Regions from separate parts of the Enterobacter sp. ECC_219_Taxon_10 genome, predicted to be linked through region 4. Evidence: predicted binding sites of a transcription regulator. Region 4 holds the regulator's gene; each other region holds the start of a gene.
What was found. The regulator PurR, encoded in region 4, represses purine synthesis genes. The targets are predictions, from matches to a motif close to CANGCAAACGTTTGCNTG.
Positions count from the first base shown of each region.

Region 1 (7,388 bases), 1.3 Mb from region 4:
TGTGGGTGCTACTGTTTACCTATGCAGGGTACCTGTTTGGCGATTTGCCGGTAGTTCAGGAAAACCTTAAGTTACTGATTGTAGCGATTATTGTGCTTTCCGTTCTGCCGGGCGTTATCGAAATCATTCGTCACAAACGTGCGGCGGCAAAACAAGCGAAGTAAATGCACACTGGCGGTTCGACCACTTTTTTATCCAAAGTTTCGGGCTGTTATGTTTTAATGTGCAACATTCATGGTCTGTTGGAGGCAAAAATGGCATTATTCGCCTCTTATAGCAAAACTGGCATACGACCAGGTTCAGGCAGAAAGGTTATCAATGAGCTGGATTGAACGAATTAAAAGCAACATTACCCCGACGCGCAAAGCGAGCATTCCTGAAGGGGTATGGACGAAGTGTGATAGCTGCGGCCAGGTTCTGTATCGTGCAGAACTGGAGCGCAATCTTGAGGTGTGTCCGAAGTGCGACCACCATATGCGTATGTCGGCGCGCAACCGCCTGCATAGCCTGCTGGACGAAGGTTCTCTGGTAGAACTGGGCAGTGAACTGGAGCCAAAAGATGTGCTCAAGTTCCGCGATTCCAAAAAATACAAAGATCGTCTGGCCTCTGCACAGAAAGAGACCGGCGAGAAAGACGCGCTGATCGTCATGAAAGGCACTCTGCATGAGATGCCGGTTGTTGCCGCTGCGTTTGAGTTCTCCTTTATGGGCGGCTCTATGGGCTCCGTGGTGGGCGCGCGCTTTGTGCGTGCCGTTGAGCAGGCGCTGGAAGACAACTGTCCGCTGATCTGCTTCTCTGCCTCTGGCGGTGCACGTATGCAGGAAGCGCTGATGTCCTTGATGCAGATGGCGAAAACCTCTGCAGCGCTGGCGAAAATGCAGGAGCGCGGTCTGCCGTACATCTCCGTGCTGACTGACCCAACCATGGGTGGCGTCTCTGCAAGCTTCGCGATGCTGGGCGACCTGAACATCGCTGAGCCAAAAGCACTGATCGGCTTTGCCGGTCCTCGCGTCATCGAGCAGACCGTTCGTGAAAAGCTGCCGCCTGGCTTCCAGCGCAGTGAGTTCCTCATTGAGAAAGGCGCTATCGACATGATCGTCCGCCGCCCTGAAATGCGCCTGAAACTGGCCAGCATTCTGGCGAAGCTGATGAATCTGCCAGCGCCGAACCCGGATGAGCCGCGCGAAGGCGTGGTGGTACCGGATCAGGAACCCGAGGCCTGATAACTGAAAAGGGCAGGGCCAGATGGCGCTGCCCTTTTGCTTTATAACCTGTTAATGACAACCGGGCATTATGGAAAATAAAAGCATTCCCCAAGCCACGTCGCCCCTGGCCGCGTGGCTTTCTTATCTGGAAAACCTGCACAGTAAAACCATCGATATGGGGCTTGATCGCGTAAGTCAGGTTGCCGCGCGTCTCGACGTGCTGAAACCGGCGCCTTTCGTGTTTACCGTAGCCGGCACTAACGGTAAAGGCACCACCTGCCGCACGCTGGAATCTGTTCTGATGGCGGCGGGTTACAAAGTTGGCGTCTACAGCTCCCCGCATCTGGTGCGTTACACCGAGCGCGTTCGCGTGCAAAACAGCGAGCTGGCGGAATCTGCCCATACGGCGTCGTTCGCGGCTATCGAAGCGGCGCGCGGGGAAACCTCATTAACTTATTTCGAATACGGTACCCTGTCGGCGCTGTGGCTGTTTAAACAGGCGCAGCTGGACGTGGTAATTCTGGAAGTTGGCCTGGGCGGGCGTCTGGATGCAACCAATATGGTGGATGCGGACGTGGCGGTGGTCACCAGCATCGCGCTGGATCACACTGACTGGCTGGGCCCGGACCGTGAAAGCATTGGCCGCGAAAAGGCCGGTATATTCCGCGCAAATAAGCCCGCCGTGGTCGGCGAGCCGGACATGCCGCACACCATCGCTGATGTAGCAAACGAGAAGGGCGCACGGCTCCTGCGCCGCGGCGTTGACTGGCAGTATGAGGTACAGGACAACGGCTGGCGCTTCAGCGATGCACAGGGTGCGCTGGACAACCTGCCGCTGCCGCAGGTACCACAGCCGAACGCGGCCACCGCGCTGGCGGCACTGCGCGCCAGCGGATTAGCGGTCAGCGAGCAGGCTATCCGCGACGGTATTCAGAGCGCAATTCTGCCGGGGCGTTTCCAGATCGTCAGCGAGTCACCGCGTCTGATCCTGGACGTGGCGCACAACCCGCATGCGGCGGCGTATCTCGCAGGACGTCTCAAATCGTTACCAAAAACCGGGCGCGTGCTGGCGGTTATCGGTATGCTTCATGATAAAGATATCGGCGGGACGCTGGCCTGCATGGAGAGTGTGGTCGATAGCTGGTATTGTGCTCCTCTGGAGGGGCCGCGCGGCGCGACCGCTGAGCAGCTGATGGAACATCTCGGCAAAGGCGCAATCTACAGTAGCGTGGCGCAGGCCTGGCATGCCGCGATGGCGGAGGCTAAACCAGAAGATACCGTGCTGGTGTGTGGCTCTTTCCACACAGTGGCACATGTCATGGAAGTGATGGACGCGGGGAGAACCGGTGGCGAGTAAGTTTCAGAACCGTTTAACAGGAACCATTGTGCTGGTCGCGCTCGGGGTAATTATTCTTCCCGGGCTGCTCGACGGGCAGAAAAAACATTATCAGGACGAGTTTGCAGCCATTCCGCTGGTGCCGAAGCCGGGCGATCGTGATGAACCGGATATGCTGCCTGCGGCGACGCAGGCGCTGCCTGCTCAGCCGCCTGAAGGGGCGGCGGAAGAAGTCCGCGCGGGCGATGCCGCTGCACCGTCACTCGATCCGTCGCGTCTGGCGGCGAATAACAACATCGAGATCGATCCGGTACCGGTAGAGAAGCCTAAGCCTGTTGAAAAACCGAAGCCGGTAGAGAAACCGCAGCCGAAGCCACAGCAACAGCCACAGCGGGATAAAGCGGCAGAGCAGCTGGCTGCAGCGTCTGAAACTCCACCTCCGGCGAAGCAAGACGCGGCCCCGACCGGCAAAGCCTACGTTGTGCAGCTGGGGGCGCTGAAAAACGCCGATAAAGTCAACGAGGTTGTCGGTAAACTGCGCAGCGCGGGATATCGCGTTTACACTTCACCTTCCACGCCGGTGCAGGGTAAAATTACCCGTATTCTCGTGGGGCCGGAAGCGTCGAAAGACAAGCTGAAGGGGTCGCTCGGCGAGCTGAAGCAGATCTCCGGGCTGAGCGGTGTGGTGATGAGCTACAGCGCGAACTGATAAGATCTACCCCTCACCTCGGCCCTCTCCCCAAAGGGGAGAGGGTGAAAGTCGCATCGAGCGCGTTTGTATCATACTGCATCGTACCGTCCCCTCTCCCCTTTGGGGAGAGGGTTAGGGTGAGGGGCGTTGAACATTTTTTCAGCGCCTTTTTTATTTACGCGCGGGAAGGAAATCCCTACGCAAACGTTTTCTTTTTCTGTTAGAATTCGCCCCGAACTGGATGACAGGGCGTTTAATCGTGGGACACATATGGTCTGGATTGATTACGCCATCATTGCGGTGATTGGTTTTTCCTGTCTGGTTAGCCTGATCCGTGGCTTTGTTCGTGAAGCGTTATCGCTGGTAACCTGGGGTTGTGCTTTCTTTGTTGCCAGTCATTACTACACTTACCTGTCTGTCTGGTTCACGGGCTTTGAAGATGAACTGGTCCGAAATGGAATCGCCATCGCGGTGCTGTTTATCGCGACGCTGATTGTCGGCGCTATCGTGAATTATGTGATAGGTCAGCTGGTCGAGAAAACCGGTCTGTCAGGAACGGACAGGGTACTCGGCATCTGTTTCGGGGCGTTGCGAGGCGTGCTGATTGTGGCCGCGATCCTGTTCTTCCTGGATACCTTCACCGGGTTCTCCAAAAGTGAAGACTGGCAGAAATCGCAGCTCATTCCAGAATTCAGCTTCATCATCAGATGGTTCTTTGACTATCTGCAAAGCTCGTCGAGTTTTTTGCCCAGGGCATAAACCCTGAGATGTGGCTTAACGAGGAAAAGACGAATGTGCGGTATTGTCGGTATCGCCGGTTTCATGCCGGTAAACCAGTCGATTTATGACGCGTTAACGGTGCTTCAGCACCGTGGGCAGGATGCTGCGGGTATCATCACCATTGATGCAAACAACTGCTTCCGTTTACGTAAGGCGAATGGCCTGGTAAACGATGTGTTTGAAGCCCGCCATATGCAGCGTCTGCAAGGTAATATGGGGATCGGTCACGTTCGTTATCCTACTGCTGGCAGTTCCAGCGCCTCTGAGGCACAGCCTTTCTACGTCAACTCACCGTATGGCATCACGCTTGCCCATAACGGCAACCTGACCAACGCCCATGAGCTGCGTAAGAAGCTGTTCGAAGAGAAACGTCGCCACATTAACACCACCTCTGATTCAGAAATCCTGCTCAATGTGTTCGCCAGCGAGCTGGATAACTTCCGTCATTACCCGCTGGAAGCAGACAATATCTTCGCTGCCATTGCTGCGACCAACCGCCAGATCCGCGGTGCGTACGCCTGCGTGGCGATGATCATCGGTCACGGTATGGTTGCCTTCCGCGATCCAAACGGCATTCGTCCGCTGGTGCTGGGCAAGCGCGACCTTGGCGATGGCCGTACCGAATATATGGTTGCCTCTGAGAGCGTGGCGCTGGATACCCTGGGCTTTGAGTTCCTGCGTGACGTTGCGCCGGGCGAAGCGGTGTATATCACCGAGAAGGGCCAGCTGTTTACCCGCCAGTGTGCTGACAACCCGGTCAGCAACCCGTGCCTGTTTGAATACGTCTATTTCGCCCGTCCGGATTCGTTCATCGACAAAATCTCCGTATACAGCGCGCGCGTTAACATGGGCACGAAACTCGGCGAGAAGATTGCCCGCGAGTGGGACGATCTCGACATCGACGTGGTTATTCCTATCCCGGAAACCTCCTGCGATATCGCCCTGGAAATTGCCCGCATTCTGGAAAAGCCATACCGTCAGGGCTTCGTGAAGAACCGCTACGTTGGCCGCACCTTTATCATGCCGGGCCAGCATCTGCGCCGTAAGTCCGTGCGCCGTAAGCTGAACGCCAACCGCGCGGAATTCCGCGACAAGAACGTTCTGCTGGTGGATGACTCCATCGTTCGCGGCACCACCTCTGAGCAGATTATCGAGATGGCGCGCGAAGCGGGTGCGAAGAAAGTCTACCTGGCATCTGCCGCGCCGGAAATTCGCTTCCCGAACGTGTATGGCATCGATATGCCAACTGCCAACGAGCTGATTGCTCACGGTCGCGAAGTGGACGAAATTCGCCAGATCATCGGTGCCGACGGCCTGATTTTCCAGGATCTGAACGATCTCATCGACGCGGTGCGCGCCGAGAACCCGGAAATTCAGCAGTTCGAATGCTCCGTGTTTAACGGCGTCTACGTGACGAAAGACGTTGACCAGCAATACCTTGACTATCTTGATTCGCTGCGCAATGACGATGCGAAAGCCGTTCAGCTGCAAAACGATCTCGAAAGCTTAGAGATGCACAACGAAGGTTGATCTCTTCGCAGGTGAGGGCGCGTGCCCTCACTTGCAACTCCCCGCAAAATCCTGCACAGTCAGCCCAGAAATCAGCAAGGGCGAAATCATGAAACGACTCATTATTGGCATCAGCGGTGCCAGCGGCGCGATTTACGGCGTACGCCTGCTACAGGTTTTGCGTAACGTGGCAGAAGTGGAAACGCATCTGGTGATGAGCCAGGCGGCGCGACAAACCCTCTCCCTTGAAACGGATCTTTCCCTGCGCGATGTCCAGGCACTGGCAGACGTGGTTCACGATGCCCGCGATATCGCCGCCAGCATCTCCTCAGGCTCGTTTAAAACCGCCGGCATGGTTATCCTGCCCTGCTCAATTAAAACGCTCTCCGGGATTGTGAACAGCTATACCGACACCCTGGTGACGCGCGCGGCGGACGTGGTGCTGAAGGAGCGTCGCCCGTTGGTGCTCTGCGTGCGGGAAACGCCGCTGCATCTGGGCCATCTGCGCTTAATGACCCAGGCCGCCGAGCTGGGCGCGGTAATCATGCCGCCGGTACCGGCGTTCTATCACCGACCACAGTCGCTGGACGATGTGATTAATCAGACCATCAATCGCGTGCTGGATCAGTTTGACATCGACCTGCCCGAAGATCTCTTCACCCGCTGGCAGGGAGCCTGATTCTGTGCACAAATGCTGTGCATGAAAAGAGACGTTGCCCTGTTTCAGGGCAATTATGCAACGGCGATCATATCCTCGACATTTAATTCGCTTTTTCCCTTTTTCTCTTTCCGGTTCGTTCGGCAGACCTGCTATCTTTCACCATTAAGGCAATATCGCAACGTTTTATTAACATATTTAACGTCGAAGTTTTGACCAGACGGCAATGTGGCATAAGACCTGCAAGAGAAGCCTGCAACACAACACACAACACAATACATAATAAAATCACGGTACTTGAGGGTAAATGTATGAAGAAGACGGTTCTGGCTCTGTCTTTGCTGGTGGGGTTAAGTGCAGCAGCAGGTAGCTACGCAGCGCTTCCACAGACGGTTCGTATCGGTACAGACGCAACCTACGCGCCATTCTCTTCCAAGGATGCGAAGGGCGATTTCGTGGGGTTTGACATCGATCTGGGAAATGAAATGTGCAAACGTATGGAAGTGAAATGCACATGGGTGGGCAGCGACTTCGACGCGTTAATCCCGTCGCTGAAGGCAAAGAAAATCGACGCCATTATCTCTTCTCTCTCCATCACCGAAAAGCGTCAGCAGGAGATCGCGTTCTCTGACAAGCTCTACGCTGCGGATTCGCGTCTGATTGCCGCGAAAGGTTCCCCGATTCAACCGACCATCGACTCGCTGAAAGGCAAGCACGTTGGCGTACTCCAGGGATCGACCCAGGAAGGTTACGCCAATGCCAACTGGCGCGAGAAGGGCGTCGACGTGGTGGCTTACCAGAACCAGGATCTGATCTACTCTGACCTGGCGGCGGGCCGTCTGGATGCCGCGTTCCAGGATGAAGTCGCCGCGAGCGAAGGGTTCCTGAAGCAGTCGGCAGGTAAAGACTACGCCTTTGCGGGCCCGTCCGTGAAAGACAAAAAATACTTTGGTGACGGCACCGGCATTGGCCTGCGCAAGGACGATAAAGAGCTTAAAGCCGCCTTTGACAAAGCGTTTGCCGAGCTGCGCAAAGACGGTACCTACGACAAACTGGCGAAGAAATACTTCGACTTCAACGTCTACGGTGACTAACGCATCACGGTGATGCACTGATGTGGTGCATCGCGGGTGAGGATGATTCAATATGGTGCAGTCTGTGCACCATATTGGGTCGCTGTGTGCATACTTAAGCATTAATAATGCAAA
Region 1 covers NZ_CM178005.1:3,437,459-3,444,846, reverse strand. Annotated here, with positions in the region: gene AC4ICF_RS16350 (DedA family protein) at 1-164, shown strand, start outside; gene accD (acetyl-CoA carboxylase, carboxyltransferase subunit beta) at 319-1,224, shown strand; gene folC (bifunctional tetrahydrofolate synthase/dihydrofolate synthase) at 1,295-2,563, shown strand; gene dedD (cell division protein DedD) at 2,553-3,251, shown strand; gene cvpA (colicin V production protein) at 3,504-3,992, shown strand; gene purF (amidophosphoribosyltransferase) at 4,026-5,543, shown strand; gene AC4ICF_RS16320 (UbiX family flavin prenyltransferase) at 5,632-6,201, shown strand; gene argT (lysine/arginine/ornithine ABC transporter substrate-binding protein ArgT) at 6,492-7,274, shown strand.
Region 1: the regulator PurR is predicted to act here: its motif matches at 3,431-3,448, upstream of cvpA (colicin V production protein).

Region 2 (7,388 bases), 800 kb from region 4:
CATCGCATTACAGAATCAATGGTGGCGGATAAACCCTGGATAGAGGACGTTATCCCGCACTACTACGGCAGCCCGTGGTACGTTGCCCACAACGCCAGCTTTGACCGCCGGGTACTCCCCGAAATGCCCGGGGAGTGGATTTGCACCATGAAGCTGGCGCGTCGCCTCTGGCCGGGGATCAAATACAGCAATATGGCGCTGTATAAATCCCGCAAGCTCAGCGTCAGAACCCCTGAAGGGCTGCACCATCACCGCGCCCTGTATGACTGCTATATCACCGCCGCGCTGCTCATCGACATTATGAATACCTCCGGCTGGACGCCGGATGATATGGCAACGATCACCGGCCGCCCTGCGCTGCTGACGACGTTTACCTTCGGCAAATACCGTGGGAGAGCGGTATCGGATATTGCGGATAAAGATCCGGGCTATCTGCGCTGGCTGTACAACAACCTCGACAAAATGAGCCCGGAACTGCGCTTAACCCTGAAACATTATCTGGGCGAAGCTTAACGCTGCGCGCGGCCTGGCAGCGTATCCTGCGCCAGGCCAATCAAAAAGGCATACTCCAGGGCCACCCCTTCGTAAGATTTGAATCGCCCCGATTTCCCCCCGTGCCCGGAGTCCATATCGGTACAGAGCAGCAGCAGGTTGTCATCGGTTTTCAGTTCCCTCAGCTTTGCCACCCATTTTGCCGGTTCCCAGTATTGCACCTGTGAATCGTGCAAACCGGTCGTCACCAGCATGTGCGGGTACGCTTTCGCTTCCACGTTATCGTACGGGCTGTACTCTTTCATATAGCGATAATAGGCTTCATCCTGCGGGTTACCCCACTCTTCAAACTCCCCGGTCGTCAGCGGAATGGACTCATCGAGCATGGTTGTCACCACATCAACAAACGGAACCTGCGCAACAATGCCCTTAAAGCGATCGGGGTGCTGATTGATGACGGCACCCATCAACATTCCGCCCGCGCTGCCGCCCATGCCGAAGCAGAGCTGCGGATCGCCATAACCTTGTTCAATTAACGCATCGCAGACGTCGAGATAGTCGTTGAAGGTGTTTTTCTTTTTCAGGAATTTCCCGTCTTCATACCAGTGCTGCCCCAGCTCGCCGCCGCCGCGAATGTGGGCAATAGCGAAAACAAAGCCGCGATCGAGCAGGCTTAATCTGCTGCTGCTGAAGTCGGCATCCATGCTGGAGCCATAGGAGCCGTAGCCGTAGACCAGGATCGGATTTTTACCTTTCTGAAAATGCGCCTTGTGATAAACGAGCGAAACCGGGACCTCAACGCCGTCGCGCGCGGTGACCCACAGGTGTTCGCTGCGATAATTGTCGGAATCAAAGCCCTTCACTTCGGTTTGCTTAAGCACCTGGCGCTGTCCGGTATCCATATCCAGCTCGAAGAGCGTATCCGGCGTGGTCATGGATGAGTAGCCGTAGCGCAGCCGCGACGATTCGGGTTCAGGGTTGAAGCCGATCCACGTGACGTAGGCCGGATCGTCGAACGCAATCCCAATCACCTCACGCGTTTTACGGTTGATCTGCCGGATGCTGGTCAGCCCCCGCTGACGCTCTTCCACCACCAGCCAGTCGGTAAACAGCGTGAACCCTTCCAGCATCACCTGATCCCGCGCGGGGATAAGCACCTCCCACTTGCGCTCGTCGCGCACCTTGGTTTTGTACAGACCAAAGTTTTTGCCCTCGCGATTCGAACGCAGATAAAAGCTGTGCTGGAAGTGATCCAGGCTGTACTCGTGATCCTTGCGGCGCGGCAGGAAGCAGAGCGGCTGGGCATCAGGCAGTTCGGCATCCAGGAGCAGCACTTCCGAGGTGGTGGCGCTGGCCAGGAAGATAATCACATAGTGGCGCGAGGAGGTTTTATGCAGGCTGACATAAAACGTTTCGTCTTTCTCTTCATAGACCAGCTCGTCGTCGGCTGAGTCCGTGCCTACGGTATGGCGCCACACCTGATAAGGCAGCAGCGTGGAAGCATGCTTTTTGACGTAGTAGACCGTCTCGGAATCGTTCGCCCAGACAAAATCCGGGGAGACATTTTCCAGCATTTCCGGATACCAGTTGCCGGTTTCCAGATTGCGAAAACGCAGGCCGTACTGGCGACGGGAGAGATAATCCTCCGCCAGCGCCATTATGGTGTTGTCCGGGGAGATGGACATGCCGCCCAGGGTATAAAACTCGCTGTGGGCGGCTCGCTGGTTCGCATCCAGCAGAATGTCCCATTCATCCCACTCGGCGCTTAATACCGACTGTCGCTGATAGATGGGATACTCATTGCCGGGCTCGTAAATATGGCGATAGCGATAGCCGTTTTTGGTCCACGGCGCGGAGATATCGCGCTGGGGAATGCGCTGCACCATTTCGTTCAGCAGCTGGTCCTGAAGCGCCTGCTGGCTGGACATGACCTTGCGACCATAGTCGTTTTCTTCGTGCAGGTAGTCGAGCACCTCTGGCCGGGAACGCGAATCATCCCGGAGCCAGTAGTAATTATCTATACGCGTATCGCCATGCGTGACGATCGCATAAGGAGTACGTCGGGCTTTCGGTGGCATGTCATCATTCTTTTGAGTTTTACACCCTATAAGGTTGGCAAAACCCGCGCATGATGCAAGCGAAACATGACCACCGGGGCGAGAGTTAGCCCTGTAGCGTCTGTTTTTGCTCCCGGATATCTTTTTCTATCCCTTCGCGTACGTCCTGAGGGATTTTCAGCGCATCGCCGAGGGCGTTGAGATAGCTGCGTTCCATAAAGTGATCGATATCGATGGCGGCACAGCTGAGGAAATAAAGTTCCAGCGCTTCTTCCTCATTTTTCACGTTCAGCGCCAGACGCTGCGGATCGAGCGGCTGCTCAATGGCCTGAGCCACCAGCGTTCTGCCCTGCTCTTCAACCCCGGCTTCGCGCAACTGCTGTTCGATAGCCGCTCTCTCTTTATCATCAATGTGCCCGTCGCTTTTGGCGGCAAACACCAGCGCGAGAATAAGCCGCTCCGTGCGCAAATCCAGCGGAGAAGTATGCTCGCCATAGTGAGGTTCATCGCGGTGCGCCGCCCGCACTTTATCCTTGTATTTGTTCCACAGCACGGTGCCAGCGATGGCACCACCACCGGCCAGCAGCGCGCCGGTACCGTACTTCGCCAGCAGCTTGCGTGAGGATTTATTGGCAACCAGCAGCCCTGCCAGCCCGCCGAGTGCCCCCGGTACCAGCAGCTTGCTCAGCCCCTGCTCGCCGGAACCTGACGTTTTCTGTCCTAACATGGATTGCAGTTGATTTAACCAGCCTGACATGGATTCCCTCGCTTAACGGTTAACATTTTCCACAGCGTATGCGAGCAGGCGTCAGGAAATGTCCGCTAAGGCTAAAGAAGCGCAAATTTCTCATCTGCCTTTTTGCCCTGCGCAAGACAGACGCAAACGTTTTCGTTTATACTGCGCGCATCTTTTTCAGGGGGAATATTATGACTCGTTTAGGAACCGCGCTGCGGCCTGCGGCGACGCGCGTGATGCTGTTGGGATCGGGTGAACTGGGTAAAGAAGTCGCCATTGAGTGTCAGCGCTTAGGGGTGGAAGTGATTGCCGTAGACCGCTACGCTGACGCGCCCGCCATGCACGTCGCCCATCGTTCTTATGTGATTAACATGCTGGACGGCGATGCCCTGCGTACGCTCATCATGCAGGAGAAACCGGATTACGTCGTGCCGGAAATTGAAGCTATCGCAACCGATACGCTGATCGCGCTTGAGCAGGAAGGCCAGCGCGTGGTGCCCTGCGCCAGAGCGGCAAAACTGACCATGAACCGTGAAGGCATTCGCCGCCTGGCGGCGGAGGAGCTGGGGCTGCCGACCTCACGCTACCGTTTTGCGGGCGACAAAACCGCATTCCTGCAGGCCGTCGAGGAGATTGGCTACCCGTGCATCATTAAGCCGGTGATGAGCTCTTCCGGTAAAGGTCAGAGCTTTATTCGCGACAGCAGCGCGCTGGATAGCGCGTGGGATTATGCGCAACAGGGTGGCCGTGCCGGTGCCGGTCGCGTCATTGTCGAAGGCGTGGTGAAGTTTGATTTCGAAATCACTCTGCTCACCGTCAGCGCCGAGGACGGCGTCCATTTCTGCGACCCGATAGGTCACCGTCAGGAAGATGGCGATTACCGCGAATCCTGGCAGCCGCAGCAGATGAGCCCCCTGGCGCTGGAGCGTGCCCGGGAGATTGCCCGTAAAACCGTTCTGGCCCTGGGCGGCTACGGCCTGTTCGGCGTGGAACTGTTCGTTTGCGGTGACGAGGTGATTTTCAGCGAAGTCTCCCCTCGCCCGCATGACACCGGGATGGTCACACTCATTTCGCAGGATCTCTCAGAGTTCGCCCTGCACGTGCGCGCCTTCCTCGACCTGCCGGTTGGCGGCATCCGTCAGTACGGCCCGGCGGCCTCGGCGGTGATCCTGCCACAGTTGACCAGCCAGAATGTGACGTTTGACAACGTCGAAGGTGCGGTTGGCGCAGGCCTGCAGGTCCGTCTGTTCGGCAAGCCGGAGATCGACGGCACGCGTCGTCTGGGCGTGGCGTTAGCCATCGGGGATAGCGTTGACGAGGCCGTAGCAAGAGCAAAAGCGGCGGCAGCGAACGTTAAGATAGCAGGATAGAAAAAACGGGCCGAAAGGCCCGTTTTTCATGCTGCGAATAAGTTACTGCTTCGCGCCTTCAACCGCTTCGCGAGCCAGTTTCGTGATGCGATCCCAGTCGCCCGCTTCCAGCGCATCCGCCGGTACCAGCCATGAGCCACCGATGCACAGCACGCTTTTCAGCGCCAGGTAGTCGCGGTAGTTCGCCGGAGAGATACCCCCAGTCGGGCAGAAACGTACCTGAGAGAAGGGACCCGCAATCGCCTGCAGCGCTTTAGTACCGCCATTAGCTTCTGCCGGGAAGAATTTGAACTCTTTCAGACCGTAGTCCATGCCCAGCATCAGTTCTGAAACGGTGCTGATGCCCGGGATCAAAGGAATCGTGCCTTCTGTCGCGGCCTTCAGCAGCGGCTCGGTCAGGCCCGGGCTGATGGCAAACTGTGCGCCAGCTTCGGTTACTTCCGCCAACTGCTGCGCGTTGAGAACGGTACCCGCACCGATGATGGCATCCGGCACTTCTTTAGCAATGGCGCGAATGGCATCCATCGCGCAGGCGGTACGCAGGGTCACTTCCAGAACGCGAACGCCGCCCGCAACCAGCGCTTTCGCCATCGGTACAGCGTGCTCCAGCTTGTTTACCACGATAACCGGCACGACAGGGCCAGTGGTCAGGATTGCTTCTGCACTTGTTTTCCAGTTTTTCATCAGAGTTCTCTCTCGCCAGATCGTTAAAATCAAGTCGTCTTAAAACGTAATACAGGTTGCGCCCTGCTCTGCACCGGAGAGTTTCTCACGCAGCGCGCTGAACATTTCGCGTCCGGTCCCCACGCGCGATGCGCTCAGGTCAGGAATATGGGGCTGACGTGCCGCCAGCTCGGCGTCATCCACCAGCAGGGTTAACTCGCCTGTCTGGCCGTTCACGCGGATCATGTCGCCGTCGCGCACTTTCGCCAGCAAGCCGCCGTCGTAGGCTTCAGGCGTGACGTGGATGGCGGAAGGCACTTTGCCGGATGCGCCTGAGAGGCGGCCATCGGTCACTAACGCAATTTTGAAACGGCGGTCCAATAATACACCAAGTGGTGGCATAAGTTTATGTAATTCTGGCATGCCGTTCGCTTTAGGCCCCTGGTGACGCACCACCACCACGCAGTCTTTATCAAGCAGACCGGCGTCAAAGGCAGGCAACACGTCGTGCTGGCTTTCAAACACCACCGCCGGGGCCTCGATAACCTGGTTCTCTTCCGGCACGGCAGACGTTTTCATCACCGCACGACCGAGGTTACCGCTCAGTACCTTGGTACCGCCGTGGTGGGAGAAAGGTTTGTCGATAGTGGCAATTACCTGCGGATCCAGAGACGCAGTTGCCCCGTCGCGCCAGTCCAGCTCGCCGTTGTTCAGCCACGGCTCCTGGGTGTAGCGCTGCAGGCCAAATCCGGCTACGGTGTTCACGTCTTCATGCAGCAGACCGCCTTTCAGCAGCTCGCGCATCAGCAGCGGGACGCCGCCCGCGGCCTGGAAGTGGTTGATGTCCGCCGGGCCGTTCGGGTACAGGCGAGCCATCAGCGGCACCACGGAGGAAATGTCGGAGAAGTCATCCCAGTTAATCAGAATGCCCGCCGCGCGCGCCATGGCCACGAGGTGCATGGTGTGGTTGGTCGAGCCGCCGGTGGCCAGCAGGGCGACGATGCCGTTGACGATGACTTTTTCGTCGACCATTTTGCCCATCGGCATCCATTCATTGCCGTTTCCGGTCAGACGCGTCACCTGACGGGCCGCGGCCTCGGTCAGCGCCTGACGCAGCGGCGCATCCGGCTGGATGAAGGACGAACCCGGAAGCTGCATCCCCATAAACTCCACCACCATCTGGTTGGTATTGGCTGTGCCGTAGAACGTACAGGTTCCCGGCGCATGGTAGGAGGCCGCTTCGGCCTCCAGCAGCGCCTGACGATCCGCTTTCCCTTCCGCATACAGCTGGCGGATGCGCACTTTTTCTTTGTTCGGCAGACCGCTCGCCATCGGGCCGGATGGCACAAAGATGGCGGGCAGGTGACCAAATGACAGCGCCGCCATCACCAGGCCTGGGACGATTTTGTCGCAGACGCCGAGATAGAGCGCGCCATCAAACATGTTGTGTGACAGGCCCACCGCCGCGGACATTGCAATTACTTCGCGGCTCAGCAGTGACAACTCCATACCGTCCTGCCCCTGCGTCACGCCGTCGCACATCGCCGGCACGCCGCCCGCGACCTGACCCACCGCGTTTACGCTGTGCAGCGCCTTGCGAATGATGTTGGGATAGACCTCATAGGGCTGGTGTGCGGAGAGCATATCGTTATAGGAAGTAATAATAGCGATATTGTTACGCAACATGCTTTTCAGGGAGGCTTTGTCATCGGGCTGGCAGGCGGCAAAGCCGTGCGCCAGGTTACCGCAGGCCAGCTGGGAGCGGTGAACGGTGTTGCTCTTCGCCTGTTCAATCCGGGCGAGGTAGGCCGAACGGGTCTCTTTCGAGCGCTCTATAATGCGTTGTGTTACGCGTAACAATACAGGATTCATAAAATCTCCTTTAATTTATCTGTCCGGGCCCGGGAGTTTACAAAGTCGCTGGCAGTTGTTAACAACGCTGAAACGCTTGCTGTCCGGAGCTCAGGGGCAAAATCACTTCCGGCAGTGTAATAAAAAAAGCTCCGCGGGTGAATCCACGCGGAGCTTAAAAGTATAAAAATTGTGCCACGAGCTGTGTTAGATCATGTT
Region 2 covers NZ_CM178005.1:2,913,109-2,920,496, forward strand. Annotated here, with positions in the region: gene exoX (exodeoxyribonuclease X) at 1-513, shown strand, start outside; gene ptrB (oligopeptidase B) at 510-2,570, opposite strand; gene AC4ICF_RS13895 (tellurite resistance TerB family protein) at 2,656-3,306, opposite strand; gene purT (formate-dependent phosphoribosylglycinamide formyltransferase) at 3,477-4,655, shown strand; gene kdgA (bifunctional 4-hydroxy-2-oxoglutarate aldolase/2-dehydro-3-deoxy-phosphogluconate aldolase) at 4,698-5,339, opposite strand; gene edd (phosphogluconate dehydratase) at 5,379-7,190, opposite strand.
Region 2: the regulator PurR is predicted to act here: its motif matches at 3,426-3,443, upstream of purT (formate-dependent phosphoribosylglycinamide formyltransferase).

Region 3 (7,388 bases), 230 kb from region 4:
TGCCAGGTTCATCAGCTGGGTCATAATCAGCGTCACGATGGCAATTTTCACCGGCGTTTTAATGTCCTGACGCGAATAGAACCCCGGCGCCAGCACTTTGACGACAATCAGCCCCATCAATCCCACCGAGTAGGCTATCAGCGCGCGCTGGGTCATCGCGGCGTCAAACGCGGTGAATTTCCCGTACTGGAACAGCGACACCGTCAGCGGCTTAGCGAGGATCCCCAGCGCCACCGCGCTGGGAAGGGCCAGCAGGAAGCAGAGACGCAGGCCCCAGTCCATCAGGCGGCAGTACTCATCATGGTTGCCACTTGCAAAGCTTTTCGACAGCGACGGCAGCAGGATGGTCCCCAGCGCCACACCCAGCACGCCGGACGGGAACTCCATCAGACGGTCAGCGTAGTACATCCACGAGACGGAACCCGACACCAGGAAAGAGGCAAAGATGGTGTTGATGATAAGCGAGATCTGGCTGACGGAGACGCCAAGAATGGCGGGCCCCATCTGCTTAATCACGCGCATCGCCCCGGCATCTTTAAGATTGATGCGCGGCAGCACCAGCATGCCGATTTTCTTCAGATGCGGCAGCTGATACGCCAGCTGCAGCACGCCGCCCACGGTGACCGCCCAGGCCAGCGCCAGCACCGGCGGGTTGAAGTGCGGCGCGGCGAACAGCGCAAAACCGATCATGCTGACGTTGAGAAACGTCGGCGCAAACGCCGGAACGGAGAAGCGGTTCCAGGTGTTCAGGATCGCCCCCACCAGCGAGGCCAGCGAGATCAGCAGAATATAGGGGAAGGTAATGCGCAGCAGCTGCGAGGTCAGGGCAAATTTATCTGCCGTGTCGGCAAAACCGGGTGCGGTCACCATAATCACCCAGGGCGCGGCCAGCATACCGACGACGGTCACCACGGCCAGCGCCAGGGTCAGCAACCCGGAGACATAAGAGACAAATACGCGCGTCGCATCTTCACCCTGCTTGCTTTTATATTCCGCCAGAATGGGAACGAACGCCTGGGAGAACGCCCCTTCAGCAAAAATGCGACGCAGCAGGTTCGGCAGCTTGAACGCAACGAAAAAGGCGTCCGTTGCCATCCCTGCACCAAAGACCCTTGCCACAATGGCATCGCGCGCAAAACCGAGTACGCGAGAGAACATGGTCATCGAGCTGACGGCCGCCAGCGATTTTAATAAGTTCATTAACGTGAATTTCCAGAACCATACGGATTTCCAGGACGGGTAAGCGTAAGCGCCACCCGGCAAAGCCAACAGGCGGCGCTTAGTCTAACCGGATTTCAACGAATTACTATCCGCAGATGTTACAGCGAGTTATTCGCTCATGGCATCGCGCCAGAGTCTTTCCACAATGCGCTGCGCCAGAATGGCCTGCTCGCCGGACGTTTCAGGAACCGTCTGATTTTGCACGCAGGTGATAAAGTGGCGGGCACATCCCGCGAAACCGCGCTGCTCGAGGGTGCTTTGCCAGCCTGGCGCCGGGAGCGTCACCACGCCGCTGCCCTTCTCTTCCCGCCACTCCCGCATGTCGGTAACGTCGTACAGCGCGCCGTCGGTCACCGCCTGAACGGATTCCCGCTGGCTGCCTGCGCGGCGGTGCATGCTGGTGGTGACCTGAAGATGTTCAACGGCAAAATGGTGTTCCGCATATACCATCTGCCCCTGTTCGTTAGTGACCAGAGTGCCGCTTTTCAGCAGCGCTTCGCCGTTGGTCAGCCACAGCGCGGTATCCACCACGTGGAGGTAGTCATCAAGAAGGGTAAAGCGCAGATCGTTCGGACCCACGCTGTCGGTACGGTGCTTATCCATCCGCAGCGAGGCGAGCGTGCCCGACTGCGCCTTCAGCTGCTGATAAAGCGGCGCGAAGCGGCGGTTGAAACCGACCATCAGCGTCAGGTTTTTACGTGCCGCCAGCTCAATCAGCCGCTCCGCGTCCTGAACATTTTCCGCCAGCGGTTTATCCACGCAGACGTGAACACCCGCATTGAGCAGCTCACTCACCACCTGATAGTGGGTTGCCGTTGAGGTATGCACGAATACCGCATCGCACTCGTGGGCCAGATCCTGCAGGGAGGCGGCATACGGGATGCGCCAGGTTTCGCAGATACGCTCTGCCTTCTCGCGCGTGGGTGACCAGGCCCCTTGCAGGGTCCAGTCTGTCGCCGCACCTAAAACAGGCAGCCAGGCTTTTTGCGCAATACCGCCCAGCCCCACCACGCCAATACGTAATTTTTTCACCGTCAGTCTCCCAGATGTGCGAGCAACGCGTCCAGCCGCTGCTTCAGCCCGGCTACCTCTTCTTCCAGCGCCTCTACGCGTGCTGAAAGGTCGTCGCTGATTGCAGGGCCGGATTCCGTCGCCACGCTTGCGGCGTCAACGTCACCGCTGAAAAGGTGCATATAACGGCTTTCACGTTTGCCCGGCTCGCGCGCCAGACGCACCACAAAGGGGCCATCCTCACGCGCGGCCAGCCCTTCCAGCGTCTGCTCGACCTCCTGCATGTCGCTGAACTCATGCATGCGGGAAGCGCGCGTTCGCAGTTCCCCCGGCGTCTGCGCCCCGCGCAGCAGCAGCGTGGTGATAATCGCCACTTCCGCACTGCTCAGCTTCAGGTCGCCAAATTCAGAGTTACAAAAGCGCTGCTCGTATTTGGTCACGCGGTTGCCAAAGCCGCTGACGGTGCGCAAATAGTGGCGCTTTACCAGCGCGTCCAGCACGTCCTGAACGTCATGCTCGCTGAGGTTCATCACCGGCTCGCGGTTGGTTTTCTGGTTGCAGGCCATGGTCACGGCGTTAACTGAGAGCGGATACTGCTCCGGCGTGGTGACCTGTTTTTCGAGTAAGCACCCAATCACGCGCGCTTCCGTACCGTTTAGCTGATACTTCATCTTTTCTCCTTAACGACCTGCGGTCCAGTCTCGGGTGGTTAACGCCGTCAGAACGTGGTCGCGCCACTCTCCGTCTATCAGCAGATAATCTTTGGCATAACCCTCTTTCTCGAACCCTAAACGCGCCAGCAAATTGCCGCTGCGCTGATTATGCGGCATGTAGTTCGCCATAATGCGATGGATATGCTGCGTGCGCTGCATATAGCGAATGGCCACCGTTAACGCCTCGTACATCAACCCCTGTCCCTGCCATTTCTGGCCGATAGAGTAGCCAAGGTAGCAGGCGTGGAACGACCCCCGCACCACGTTTGAAAAATTGGCGATCCCGATAATCTCTTTCTCTTCCGGATCGAGCAGCGCGAAATAAAACGCGCTGCCCTGCTTATGAAATTCAGCGATCATGCTGAGGCGCGCCTGCCAGCCGGAGGGGTAACAATGGCTCTCATCCCGAACGGGTTCCCAGGGTTTTAAAAACTGGCGATTCTCGGCGTAATAATCCGCCAGACGCCAGGCATCACGCTCATGCACAAGACGAACGACCAGCCTGTCCGTTGTCAGACGCACTTTTGGCACATTACTGCGATAGCCAAACATCAATACCACTCCTTCCCGTCGCTTCAGCTTACCCATTAGCTTTACTATACCTGCGCCTGTGCCGTCTGTGAAAACAGTGACATACCATTTTGACCTCTTTTCACATTTTTCGATGAGAACTCTCTATCAAAGCACCGTTTTGATAAAAAAATATTGTCGCGCGCAGGGGTGGGAAAAAGCGCGGCGACACCGCAGAATGTTAGCGTGCTCACCTTCTTATTTTCCCTGGAGGGAAAATGTCCCGCGTATCACAGGCCAGGAGCCTGGGTAAATATTTCCTGCTCGTCGATAACATGCTGGTCGTGCTCGGCTTTTTTGTCGTGTTCCCCCTCATCTCGATCCGCTTTGTCGATCAAATGGGCTGGGCGGCGCTGATGGTCGGCATTGCGCTGGGGCTACGCCAGTTTGTCCAGCAGGGTCTTGGCGTCTTTGGCGGCGCGATCGCTGACCGCTTTGGCGCTAAACCGATGATCGTTACCGGTATGCTGCTCCGCGCGGCAGGCTTTGCCACGATGGCGGTTGCCCACGAGCCCTGGCTGCTGTGGTTCTCCTGCTTCCTCTCCGGTATCGGGGGCACCCTGTTTGACCCGCCGCGTACCGCGCTGGTGGTAAAGCTTATTCGTCCGCAGCACCGCGGCCGCTTCTTCTCCATTCTGATGATGCAGGACAGTGCCGGGGCGGTTGTTGGCGCCCTGCTGGGCAGCTGGCTGCTGCAGTACGATTTCCGTCTGGTCTGCGCGGCCGGGGCGGTGCTGTTTATTCTGTGCGCGCTGTTTAACGGTCTCTATCTCCCGGCCTGGAAGCTGTCTACGGTAAAAGCGCCGGTGCGCGAGGGGCTCGGAAGGGTGCTTCGCGACAGGCGTTTTGTCACCTACGTGTTGACCCTGACCGGCTATTACATGCTGGCCGTACAGGTGATGCTGATGCTGCCAATCATGGTGAACGATATTGCGGGCACACCTGCCGCCGTGAAATGGATGTACGCCATCGAAGCCTGCCTGTCGCTGACTCTGCTTTACCCCATCGCCCGCTGGAGTGAACGGCGTTTTCGCCTGGAGCATCGCCTGATGGCCGGTCTGTTTCTGATGACGCTGAGCATGATGCCTATCGGTCTGGTAAACACGCTCCAGCAGCTTTTTATGCTGATCTGCACCTTCTACATCGGCTCTATCATCGCCGAGCCCGCCCGGGAAACGCTGAGCGCCTCGCTTGCGGATGCGCGTGCGCGCGGCAGCTATATGGGCTTCAGCCGCCTGGGACTGGCATTTGGCGGTGCGCTGGGTTACGCCGGCGGCGGCTGGCTGTTCGATGCCGGCAAAGCGCTGAACCAGCCGGAGCTCCCCTGGATGATGCTCGGCGTGGTGGGCGTCATGACGCTTCTCGCCCTGTGGTGGCAGTTCAGCCAGAAGCGCAGCGCGAGCGGCATGCTCGAACCCGGCGCGTAGCCCTTCCCTCCGGCGGGAGAATGCTCCCGCCACACTTCTCAGTATTTTCTGCTGGTTTCTGCCATTTCACACTGACATACTGACGAAACAGGACAGAAGCGCCGATTTTTCGTTGAGGAACACTATGAAGAAAATTGTCATTGCCGCCGCACTTATCGTCAGCGGTCTGCTGGTGGGCTGTAACCAGCTTACGCAATATACCGTCAGTGAGCAGGAAATTAATCAGGCGCTGGAAAAACATAACAATTTCTCTAAAGACATTGGCGTACCGGGGCTGGCCGATGCCCACATCGTTCTTACCAATCTCACCAGCCAGATTGGTCGTGAAGAGCCGAATAAAGTCACGCTGGCAGGCGATGCCGCGCTTGATATGACGTCTCTATTTGGCAATCAGAAAGCCAACATCAAGCTCAAGCTGAAGGCGCTCCCCGTTTTCAATAAAGAGAAAGGGGCGATTTTCCTGCAGGAGATGGAAGTGGTCGATGCGCAGGTTTCGCCGGACAAGATGGCACCGGTTCTGCAAACCCTGATGCCCTATCTGAACCAGTCGCTGCGTAACTACTTTAATCAGCAGCCGGCGTACGTCTTAAGCGAAGACAAAAGCAAGGGTGAAGCCCTCGCGAAGAAATACGCAAAAGGGATAGAGGTGAAGCCGGGAGAGATCATCATTCCTTTCACCGATTAACCTGAAGGGCGCTGCGGCGCCCTTTTTTTTACGGAAAAGTGTGCAAACGAAAACGTTTCCGCTTATGATTTGTGTCCGGCAAAAACAGCCATCCTTATGACTGATTCCTGACAAGCCGGAGCTTCCATGACTGCACAACCCCAGGTTCTTAAAATCCGCCGCCCTGACGACTGGCATATCCATCTGCGTGATGGCGATATGCTGAAAACCGTCGTGCCCTATACCAGTGAAATTTATGGCCGCGCGATTGTCATGCCAAACCTGGTTCCGCCAGTCACCACCGTCGATGCCGCGATAGCCTACCGCCAGCGCATCCTGGATGCCGTTCCGGCAGGACATGATTTCACCCCGTTGATGACCTGCTACCTGACCGATTCGCTGGACCCGAACGAGGTGGAACGCGGATTTAACGAAGGCGTATTTACGGCGGCGAAACTCTACCCGGCGAACGCCACCACCAACTCCAGCCACGGCGTCACCAGCATTGATGCCATCATGCCGGTGCTGGAGCGTATGCAGAAGCTGGGCATGCCGCTGCTGGTACACGGCGAAGTAACGCATGCGGAGATTGACATCTTTGACCGTGAAGCCCGTTTCATCGAGACCGTGATGGAGCCCCTGCGCCAGCGTCTGCCGGCGCTTAAGGTCGTCTTTGAGCATATCACCACCAAAGACGCGGCAGAGTATGTTCGCGACGGCAACGAGCTGATCGCCGCGACCATCACCCCACAGCATCTGATGTTTAACCGTAACCATATGCTGGTGGGAGGGGTGCGCCCTCACCTGTACTGCCTGCCGATCCTCAAGCGCAACGTTCACCAGCAGGCGCTGCGCGAGCTGGTCGCCAGCGGATTCACGCGTGCGTTCCTTGGCACAGACTCCGCGCCTCACGCCCGCCATCGCAAAGAGGCAAGCTGCGGCTGCGCGGGCTGTTTCAACGCTCCAACGGCACTTGCCAGCTACGCAACCGTATTTGAAGAGATGAACGCGCTGGAGCATTTCGAAGCGTTCTGCTCCCTCAACGGCCCGCGCTTCTACGGACTGCCGGTCAATGAGACCTTCATTGAGCTCGAGCGTAAAGCGAGCCAGGTTGAGGAGTCCATTGCGCTGACGGATGACGCGCTGATCCCCTTCCTGGCAGGTGAAACCGTAAACTGGACGGTAAAACGCTAAAAAATCAACGCCCCTTGTTGTCAAACCGATAATATGCCTGTATAAATAAACAGTATATTACACAGGGGGCATTTATGCGTATTGAAGTCACCATAGCCAAAACTACCGTTCTGCCTGCCGGCGCGCTTGATGCACTGGCAGGCGAATTATCCCGTCGTATTAACAACACTTTTCCCGATAACGCGGGCGCCGTAACGGTTCGTTACGCCGCAGCGAACAACCTCTCCGTCATGGGTGCCGCAAAAGAAGATAAAGATCGCATAAGCGAAATCCTGCAGGAAACGTGGGAAAGCGCAGACGACTGGTTCATTACCGATTAACACTGCTCCCTCATTGTGTTTTTTTGCCGGGTCGCCCCGGCTTTTTTTTGCCTGTCATTCCTGACGTTCAAATTAATTCAGCATCTTCTTAGAAAATCGTGAACGAGATGGTGTTTTATTGTTCGAACAATCCTAAAAAGCAGAAAAATGTGTTGCTACCTGTTTATTTTTCCCGTTGGAACCCTTATTACTTGGTATACTGAAGGAGCTTTCAGAAAAACATGCATTGAACCTCAGAGCCGTTGTCTTCTAACACGCATTTAGGGGG
Region 3 covers NZ_CM178005.1:1,883,243-1,890,630, reverse strand. Annotated here, with positions in the region: gene murJ (murein biosynthesis integral membrane protein MurJ) at 1-1,200, opposite strand, end outside; gene AC4ICF_RS08985 (Gfo/Idh/MocA family protein) at 1,330-2,253, opposite strand; gene AC4ICF_RS08980 (YceH family protein) at 2,256-2,903, opposite strand; gene rimJ (ribosomal protein S5-alanine N-acetyltransferase) at 2,913-3,497, opposite strand; gene mdtH (multidrug efflux MFS transporter MdtH) at 3,734-4,942, shown strand; gene AC4ICF_RS08965 (lipoprotein) at 5,067-5,627, shown strand; gene pyrC (dihydroorotase) at 5,754-6,800, shown strand; gene dinI (DNA damage-inducible protein I) at 6,875-7,120, shown strand.
Region 3: the regulator PurR is predicted to act here: its motif matches at 5,673-5,690, upstream of pyrC (dihydroorotase).

Region 4 (7,388 bases):
GGAGCTGTTTTTCAAGGCCGGCACGCAGCACGCTGGCGAAAAAGGTATCCAGCCGTTCGCACTCCCACCAGCCGTCCATATAGCTTTCTCCCAGACCTAACGATCCCTCCCGCAACACGCGTTTATAAAAATCGGGATGTTTAACCTGAGGATCGGATGGCGATGATCCATTGATAGTGATGCCTGCCCGACCTAACAGTTCACTGACGATCCGGGACCAGTTATCGTCCGGAACGCTGACTTCTTCTATACACGATGAACTCATAGCTTCTCCATCACCCTACTGTGATCAGAACCTTAAAACAGCGTAGACGCTTTTTTGGTTTGTGAGAAATCTCACGGTAAATACCGCGAGGCTAGTATCCGACGTAGAACAGAGGAAGGGAGATAACCCTTGCCGAAATGCCTTCCATGGTAAAACGGGAGCACTCCGGCTCCCGTTAACACTTAATATTTATCGTATTTAATCGAACCAAATTTAGTATAGGCCTCAAAATTTGGTGATTCAATAGAAAATTCTTAGCAACCTAATCACTGAAAATTAACATAGTTCCTGGTGCGATCAGGCGTGCGAGGTTTCAACCTGCGTACTCTCATCCTGCGCGGCAGCCTGCATGCGATAGCCTATGACGGCCAGCGCAACGGTAGCCAGCATTACGCTGGTTGTCGTCAGTAGCGGCGTGGCAATCAGCGCTGAGACTACCAGACTTGCCAGGAAGCACAGCCCCAGTTGCAGGGTGTTCTGCAGCGCGGCCGCGCGGCCTGTCGCCTGCGGGAACGGACGCAGCGCCTGCGCCACCACGATAGGGTAGATCGCCCCGTTCGCGACGGCCATCACGCAGAATGGAATCAAAATTTCGGCCAGACCGGCACCCGGAATAAAGCCAACGGCCCAGGTCCCGATGACGCTCAGCGCATACAGCACCAGCAGCCATGGCAGCATCTGCTGACCTTCCCACTTTTGCAGCGCCGCGCGGCAACCATACCCGCCCACCAGGAACGCGATAGTCTGTGGAACATAGCTCAGGCCGATGGCTGCAGGGCTGTAGCCCATATCGTGCAGAATGAACGGCGAACCGGTGAGCCACGCGAAGAAGCTTGCCGAGCAGGCGGCATAGATCAGAACGTTGCCGCGATACGCTTTGGTGCTGAGCAGGGAGGTGAAGGTGATCGGCTTCGCGTCTGCGTGCACCTCTTTTTTATGCGCGGGCTTGAGGGCGAATGCCGGCAGCATCAGCACCAGCGTGATGGCAAACAGCGTGGCAAAGATGGCCTGCCAGTCAAAGTGCGCGAGGATCCAGCTGCCCAACAGAGGGGCGAGGGCAGGAGAAAGCCCTACCAGCGGCATAATGGTGGCGAAAATACGGTTGGTGCGGTTTGCCGGATAGTAGTCGGTGACCAGCGCCTGCCAGGTCACGGCAGCGGCACAGACGCCGACCGCCTGAACAAACCGCAGTACCAGCAGCCAGGTGGCATCGCGCACCCATAGCATTCCCAGGCAGCCCACGGCAAAAATGGCCAGACCCAGCAGCAGTACCGGTTTACGGCCAAAGCGATCCGAAAGCGGTCCCCAGAGCAGCTGCGCGAAGGCAAAACCGGCAAGGAACAGGCTCAGGCTGGCGCTGATGGCGGCAGCAGGGGTTTGCAAATCTTCCTGCATGGCGGCGAAAGCCGGCAGGTACATATCGGTGGCCAAAAAGCCCAGCACGCTTAAGCCGCCGAGCCAGACTAAAAAACCTTTCCTGGGTTGCACTGTTTTATTCTCCTGAGGAGGCAGGTATACGTTGGCGCTGAGTGTAGGGAATGCAAAGCCGCTTGTGAAACGCTAATATTTGGCGGGTGCATTCAAATTTTTTGCAGGCAGAAAATGTGGTCAGATTATTCTCTTGAAGTGGTCGATGCTGTCGCGCGTAACGGCAGCTTTAGCGGGGCGGCGCAGGAGCTACACCGCGTCCCTTCGGCTATCAGCTATACCGTACGTCAGCTTGAGGATTGGCTGGCGGTACCGCTGTTTGAACGGCGACATCGTGATGTGGAATTAACGCCTGCAGGGGCGTGGTTTTTGAAGGAAGGGCGTTCTGTTATCAAAAAAATGCAGATCACCCGCGAACAGTGCCAGCAGATCGCGAACGGCTGGCGGGGACACCTTTCCATTGCGGTGGATAACATCGTTAAGCCCGAGCGCACCCGGCAGATGATTGTCGATTTCTACCGTCATTTTTCTGACGTCGAACTGCGGGTTTCGCAGGAGGTGTTCAACGGCGTCTGGGATGCGCTGGCGGACGGCAGGGCAGAGATGGCCATTGGGGCCACTCAGGCGATCCCGGTCGGGGGGCGTTACGCCTTTCGCGATATGGGGATGCTGAGCTGGAAATGCGTGGTGGCAAGCGATCATCCGCTGGCGAAGATGGAAGGGCCGCTGAGCGATGATACGCTGCGCGGCTGGCCGTCGCTGGTGCTGGAGGATACCTCCCGCTCGCTGCCCAAGCGTATCACATGGCTTTTGGACAACCAGCGGCGGGTGGTGGCCCCTGACTGGGAATCGTCGGCGACGTGCCTTAGCGCCGGGCTCTGCGTCGCGATGGTACCCGTTCATTTTGCGCGACCACGAATCGACACCGGTGAGTGGGTTGAGCTGGCCCTGGAGAATCCATTCCCGGATGCGGCCTGCTGCCTCACCTGGCAACAAAATGATGTTTCCCCGGCGATGGCCTGGCTTCTGGATTATCTGGGGGACAGCGAAACGCTTAACCGGGAATGGCTGAGGGAGCCAGCCTGACTGGCTCCGCAATGAGATTAACGACGGTAGTCGCGGAACGGGCCATCCGCGACGGAACGGCGTTCGATAAGGCGAGGGTGAACTTCAATGGACTGCGACTCTTCACGTTTGTTGACGATCCTGTCCAGCAGCATATTGAAGGCGGTTTCACCCAGCGAATCTTTCGGCTGGTGAATGGTGGTCAACGCTGGCGTGAAGAAGCGCGCGTTGCGCACGTTGTCATACCCGATCACGGAGATGTCCTGCGGGACGCGCAGACCCAGCTCATCGGCCGCACAGAGGGCGCCCATCGCCATGATGTCACCCCCGCAGAAGACGGCGGTCGGGCGGTGCGGCTGGGAGACGATCTGTTGCATCGCGCGGTAGCCTGATTCCGGCTCAAAGTCGCCCTGCACGATCCAGTTTTCCGGCACGGTAATCAGCGCTTCTTCCATCGCTTTCATAAAGCCGGCCAGACGGCCCGCGCCGGTGTTGCGCTCCAGCGGACCCGGGATCACGCCAATCTCGCGATGGCCGCGCTCAATCAGATAACGGCCGGCCATATAGCCGCCCTCAAAGGCGTTATCGATAACCGAATCGGTGAAATCCGCGCGCGCTTCGCCCCAGTCCATCACCACCATCGGAATATGGCGATACTCTTCCAGCATCGACAGCACGGATTCCGGGTACTCGGAACACATTACCAGCAGGCCATCCACGCGCTTTTGCGCCATCATCGACAGGTAGGCACGCTGTTTTTCAATGCTGTTCCATGCGTTGCCGAGAATCAGGGTATAGCCTTTCTGGAAGCAGTTTTTCTCCACCGCTTCAATGATCTCGGCAAAATAGGCCGCTTCACTGCTGGTCGCCAGTAATCCAATGGACTTGGTGTGATTGACCTTGAGGCTGCGCGCAACCGCGCTTGGCGAATAGTGCAGCTCTTTGATCGCTGCCCAGACCGCGTTGCGCGTCTCTTCCGCCACGAAGCGGGTTTTGTTAATTACATGTGATACGGTTGTAGTGGAAACGTTTGCGCGTTTTGCTACGTCTTTAATTGTTGCCATTAAATGTCACTCCAGACCATATCCTAAACTCCTGAAAAACTTGAAGGTAAACGTTTGCCTTCTCTCACCCTTATCACGCAATTTTGGATTGCGGCACGCCAGGAAAACGACACGGGACGTCAGGAGGGGGTCAATGGCCGGTACGCTAATAAATTTAGCGTGGAATTTTGGCCTATCTTGATGAAAAGGGGAAGAGGTAAAGTGGTTATCAGTATAAATCCAGGAAGATTTTTGACGGAATCTGTGCAAAAATGAGCAAGCTCACTTTTCGTGGGGGGATTAAAAGGAGAAAAATTGATGAGTTCCGATCTGAAGTTTTCGCTGTTCACCACCGTTGTTGTGCTGGCTCTGATTGTCGCGGCTGGTCTGACGGCTGCGCTGCACTGATTTACGCGGAGGGAGAGCCTTCTCCCTCCCCATCGCCGCGATTGTTACTTCTCTGGCAAAAATCTTTTGCCATTTTGTTAACTTCTCATTTTTTGTGATTGATGTCATGCTTTCCGCTTCTTTGTTCTGTGTCACCACATGACACGGCATCCGGAGTTGACGCATGAAAATCAATTTTCCCCTGCTGGCCCTGGCGATTGGCGCTTTTGGGATTGGCACCACTGAATTCTCCCCGATGGGGTTACTGCCTGTTATTGCCCGGGGCGTAGACGTCTCGATCCCTGCGGCAGGCATGTTAATCAGCGCCTACGCCATCGGCGTGATGGTGGGGGCGCCGCTGATGACGCTTCTGCTTTCTCACCGGGCGCGCCGCAATGCGCTGATTTTCCTGATGGCGATTTTCACTCTGGGCAACGTGCTTTCGGCCATTTCGCCGGACTACACTACCCTGATGCTGTCGCGCATTCTGACCAGCCTGAACCACGGCGCGTTCTTTGGGCTGGGCTCGGTCGTGGCCGCAAGCGTAGTGCCAAAACACAAGCAGGCAAGCGCTGTAGCGACCATGTTTATGGGGCTGACGATTGCCAACATTGGCGGGGTGCCGGCGGCAACCTGGCTGGGGGAAGCGATCGGCTGGCGTATGTCCTTCCTGGCGACGGCCGGGCTGGGCGTGGTCGCGATGGTGGCGTTGTTCTTCTCTCTGCCGAAAGGCAGTGCAGGAGAACGTCCGGAAGTGCGTAAAGAGCTGGCGGTGCTGATGCGCCCGCAGGTGCTCTCCGCGCTGCTCACCACGGTGCTGGGGGCAGGGGCGATGTTTACCCTCTACACCTATATTTCACCGGTGCTGCACGATATCACCCACGCAACGCCTCTTTTCGTTACCGCGATGCTGGTGCTGATTGGCGTCGGCTTCTCGATCGGCAACTATCTCGGCGGGAAATTTGCTGACCGTTCCGTGAGCGGGACGCTGAAAGGCTTCTTAACCCTGCTGATTGTCATTATGGTTGCTATCCCGTGGCTGGCGCGTAATGAGTTCGGAGCGGCGATTGCGATGGTCGTCTGGGGGGCCGCAACCTTTGCCGTGGTGCCGCCGCTGCAGATGCGCGTGATGCGTGTCGCCCATGAGGCGCCGGGCCTCTCGTCTTCCGTGAATATCGGGGCGTTCAATCTCGGCAATGCGCTGGGCGCAGCCGCCGGAGGCGCCGTGATTTCAGGTGGTCTGGGGTACAGTTTTGTGCCGGTGATGGGGGCCATTATTGCCGCGCTCGGCCTGCTGCTGGTAATGATGTCCGGCCGTAAACAGCCTGAAGCCGTTTGCACGGCGGAATAAGCAAAAACGCAGAAGGGCGAACCCTTCTGCGTGTCTTTTACGCGGCGAAATTCTTCGCGACAAATTCCCAGTTAACCAGCGCCCAGAAGTGTTCCAGGTAGTTCGGGCGCGCGTTGCGGTAATCAATGTAGTAAGCGTGTTCCCACACGTCCACGGTCATCAGCGGCGTAGCGCTGGTGGTCAGCGGAGTGCCCGCGTTAGACGTGGACACGATAGCCAGTTTGCCATCCGCCTCTTTTACCAGCCACGTCCAGCCAGAACCGAAGTTCTTGATGGCTGCATCGGTAAACTTCGTCTTAAACTCGGCGAAGCTGCCAAAAGCGGCGTTAATGGCGGCCGCCAGCTCACCGGCAGGTTCGCCACCGGCATTGGGTGCCAGGCAGTGCCAGTAGAAGGTGTGGTTCCACACCTGAGCCGCGTTGTTAAAAACGCCACCCTCTGAGCTGCGAACGATCTCTTCCAGCGTTTTGCCTTCGAAATCGGTGCCCTTGATCAGGTTGTTCAGGTTGGTGACGTACGTCTGGTGATGTTTGCCGTAATGATACTCCAGGGTTTCCGCTGAAATATGCGGTGCCAGGGCGTCTTTTGCATACGGTAGTGCAGGTAATTCGAACGACATTGCTTCTCTCCTTATTGTATTTTGCGTTGCCAATAACCACACAGACAACAGGGAAAGGATAGCAAATTGAAAGGGTATGCAAAAGAGGAACTTACCCTGCCACGGATGTGGCAGGGCAGGGATTAGCGAATGGTTTTTGGCGTCATCACGCGACGCGCGCCGACGTAGTGGCGCATCCAGTAGTCTTCACTGAGCGAGGTGATCTGAATATCCTGGCCGCTGCGCGGTGACTGGATGAATTTCCCGTTGCCGACGTAGACGCCGACGTGGTCAGCCGTGCCGCGACCCTGGGTACGGAAGAAGACCAAATCGCCGTTTTCCAGCTCCCCGCGGTTAACTGGTGACGCATCGCGCAGGTGATACATCTCGTTGGCGGTACGCGGAATGCGGAATTTAACCAGATCTTTATAGGCGTAATAGACGAGGCCGCTGCAGTCGAAACCGGTGCGCGGCGAGCTGCCGCCCCAGCGATAAGGTTTGCCAATCTGTCCCATCAGCTTATTCATCGCGGTTTTTTGCGCTTTTTGCACACGCACTTTATGCACATCCGCCAGTTTCGTCACCTTCGTGCATTTTGCTTTATGCCCTTTACGGGTAATGCATTTTTCTGTAACGAGGTTAGCGGCGGTCAGCGAAGCTTTATTTTTGGCGGTGCGGGTAGTGCGGGAAGATTTTGTTTTCGTCTTGCTGGAAGCGGTCTGTTTAGTCTGAGCGGTGGTTTTTTTCTTGACGTTCTTCGTGGTGGTTTTTTTCTTACGTTCTGTGGCTTTTACCAGATGGCTTTTTTGTACAGCAGATTGCCGCGCCTGCTGAGAGGCGTTTGCCGCTGGCGTGAAAGTGAGTGAAGTAAACAGTAAAGCACAGAGCGTGATCGAGATTTTAGTTATCCGCGCCACTGGGCAGTCCCCTGATATATGCAGGTCATCAATAATACCCGCGTGTGATTTACAAAGCCCGTCGATTCTAATCCATAAAAACCCGAGAAGTTAATAGCATTTTTCAATCTAAAAACCTGTTTCGTTAGCAAGTGCAAAAAAAATCATCGTTCTGCCGCACAATTGTTCACTCCCTGAGCAAAACCCTGACGGTCGCAGGGGTAAACACCATTTGCAATGCAACTTTTGTAGAGTCGCGGTAAAATATATAAACGTGACGAAAATGTTATTTTCCGATGCCAGCCTGACCCGCTACAATGTCAGACTATTGCCGTAACAGAAGTTAAAGGAAGCA
Region 4 covers NZ_CM178005.1:2,110,433-2,117,820, forward strand. Annotated here, with positions in the region: gene cfa (cyclopropane fatty acyl phospholipid synthase) at 1-265, opposite strand, end outside; gene punC (purine nucleoside transporter PunC) at 563-1,753, opposite strand; gene punR (DNA-binding transcriptional activator PunR) at 1,868-2,779, shown strand; gene purR (HTH-type transcriptional repressor PurR) at 2,797-3,822, opposite strand; gene cydH (cytochrome bd-I oxidase subunit CydH) at 4,120-4,209, shown strand; gene AC4ICF_RS10135 (MFS transporter) at 4,373-5,539, shown strand; gene sodB (superoxide dismutase [Fe]) at 5,577-6,158, opposite strand; gene AC4ICF_RS10145 (C40 family peptidase) at 6,281-7,054, opposite strand.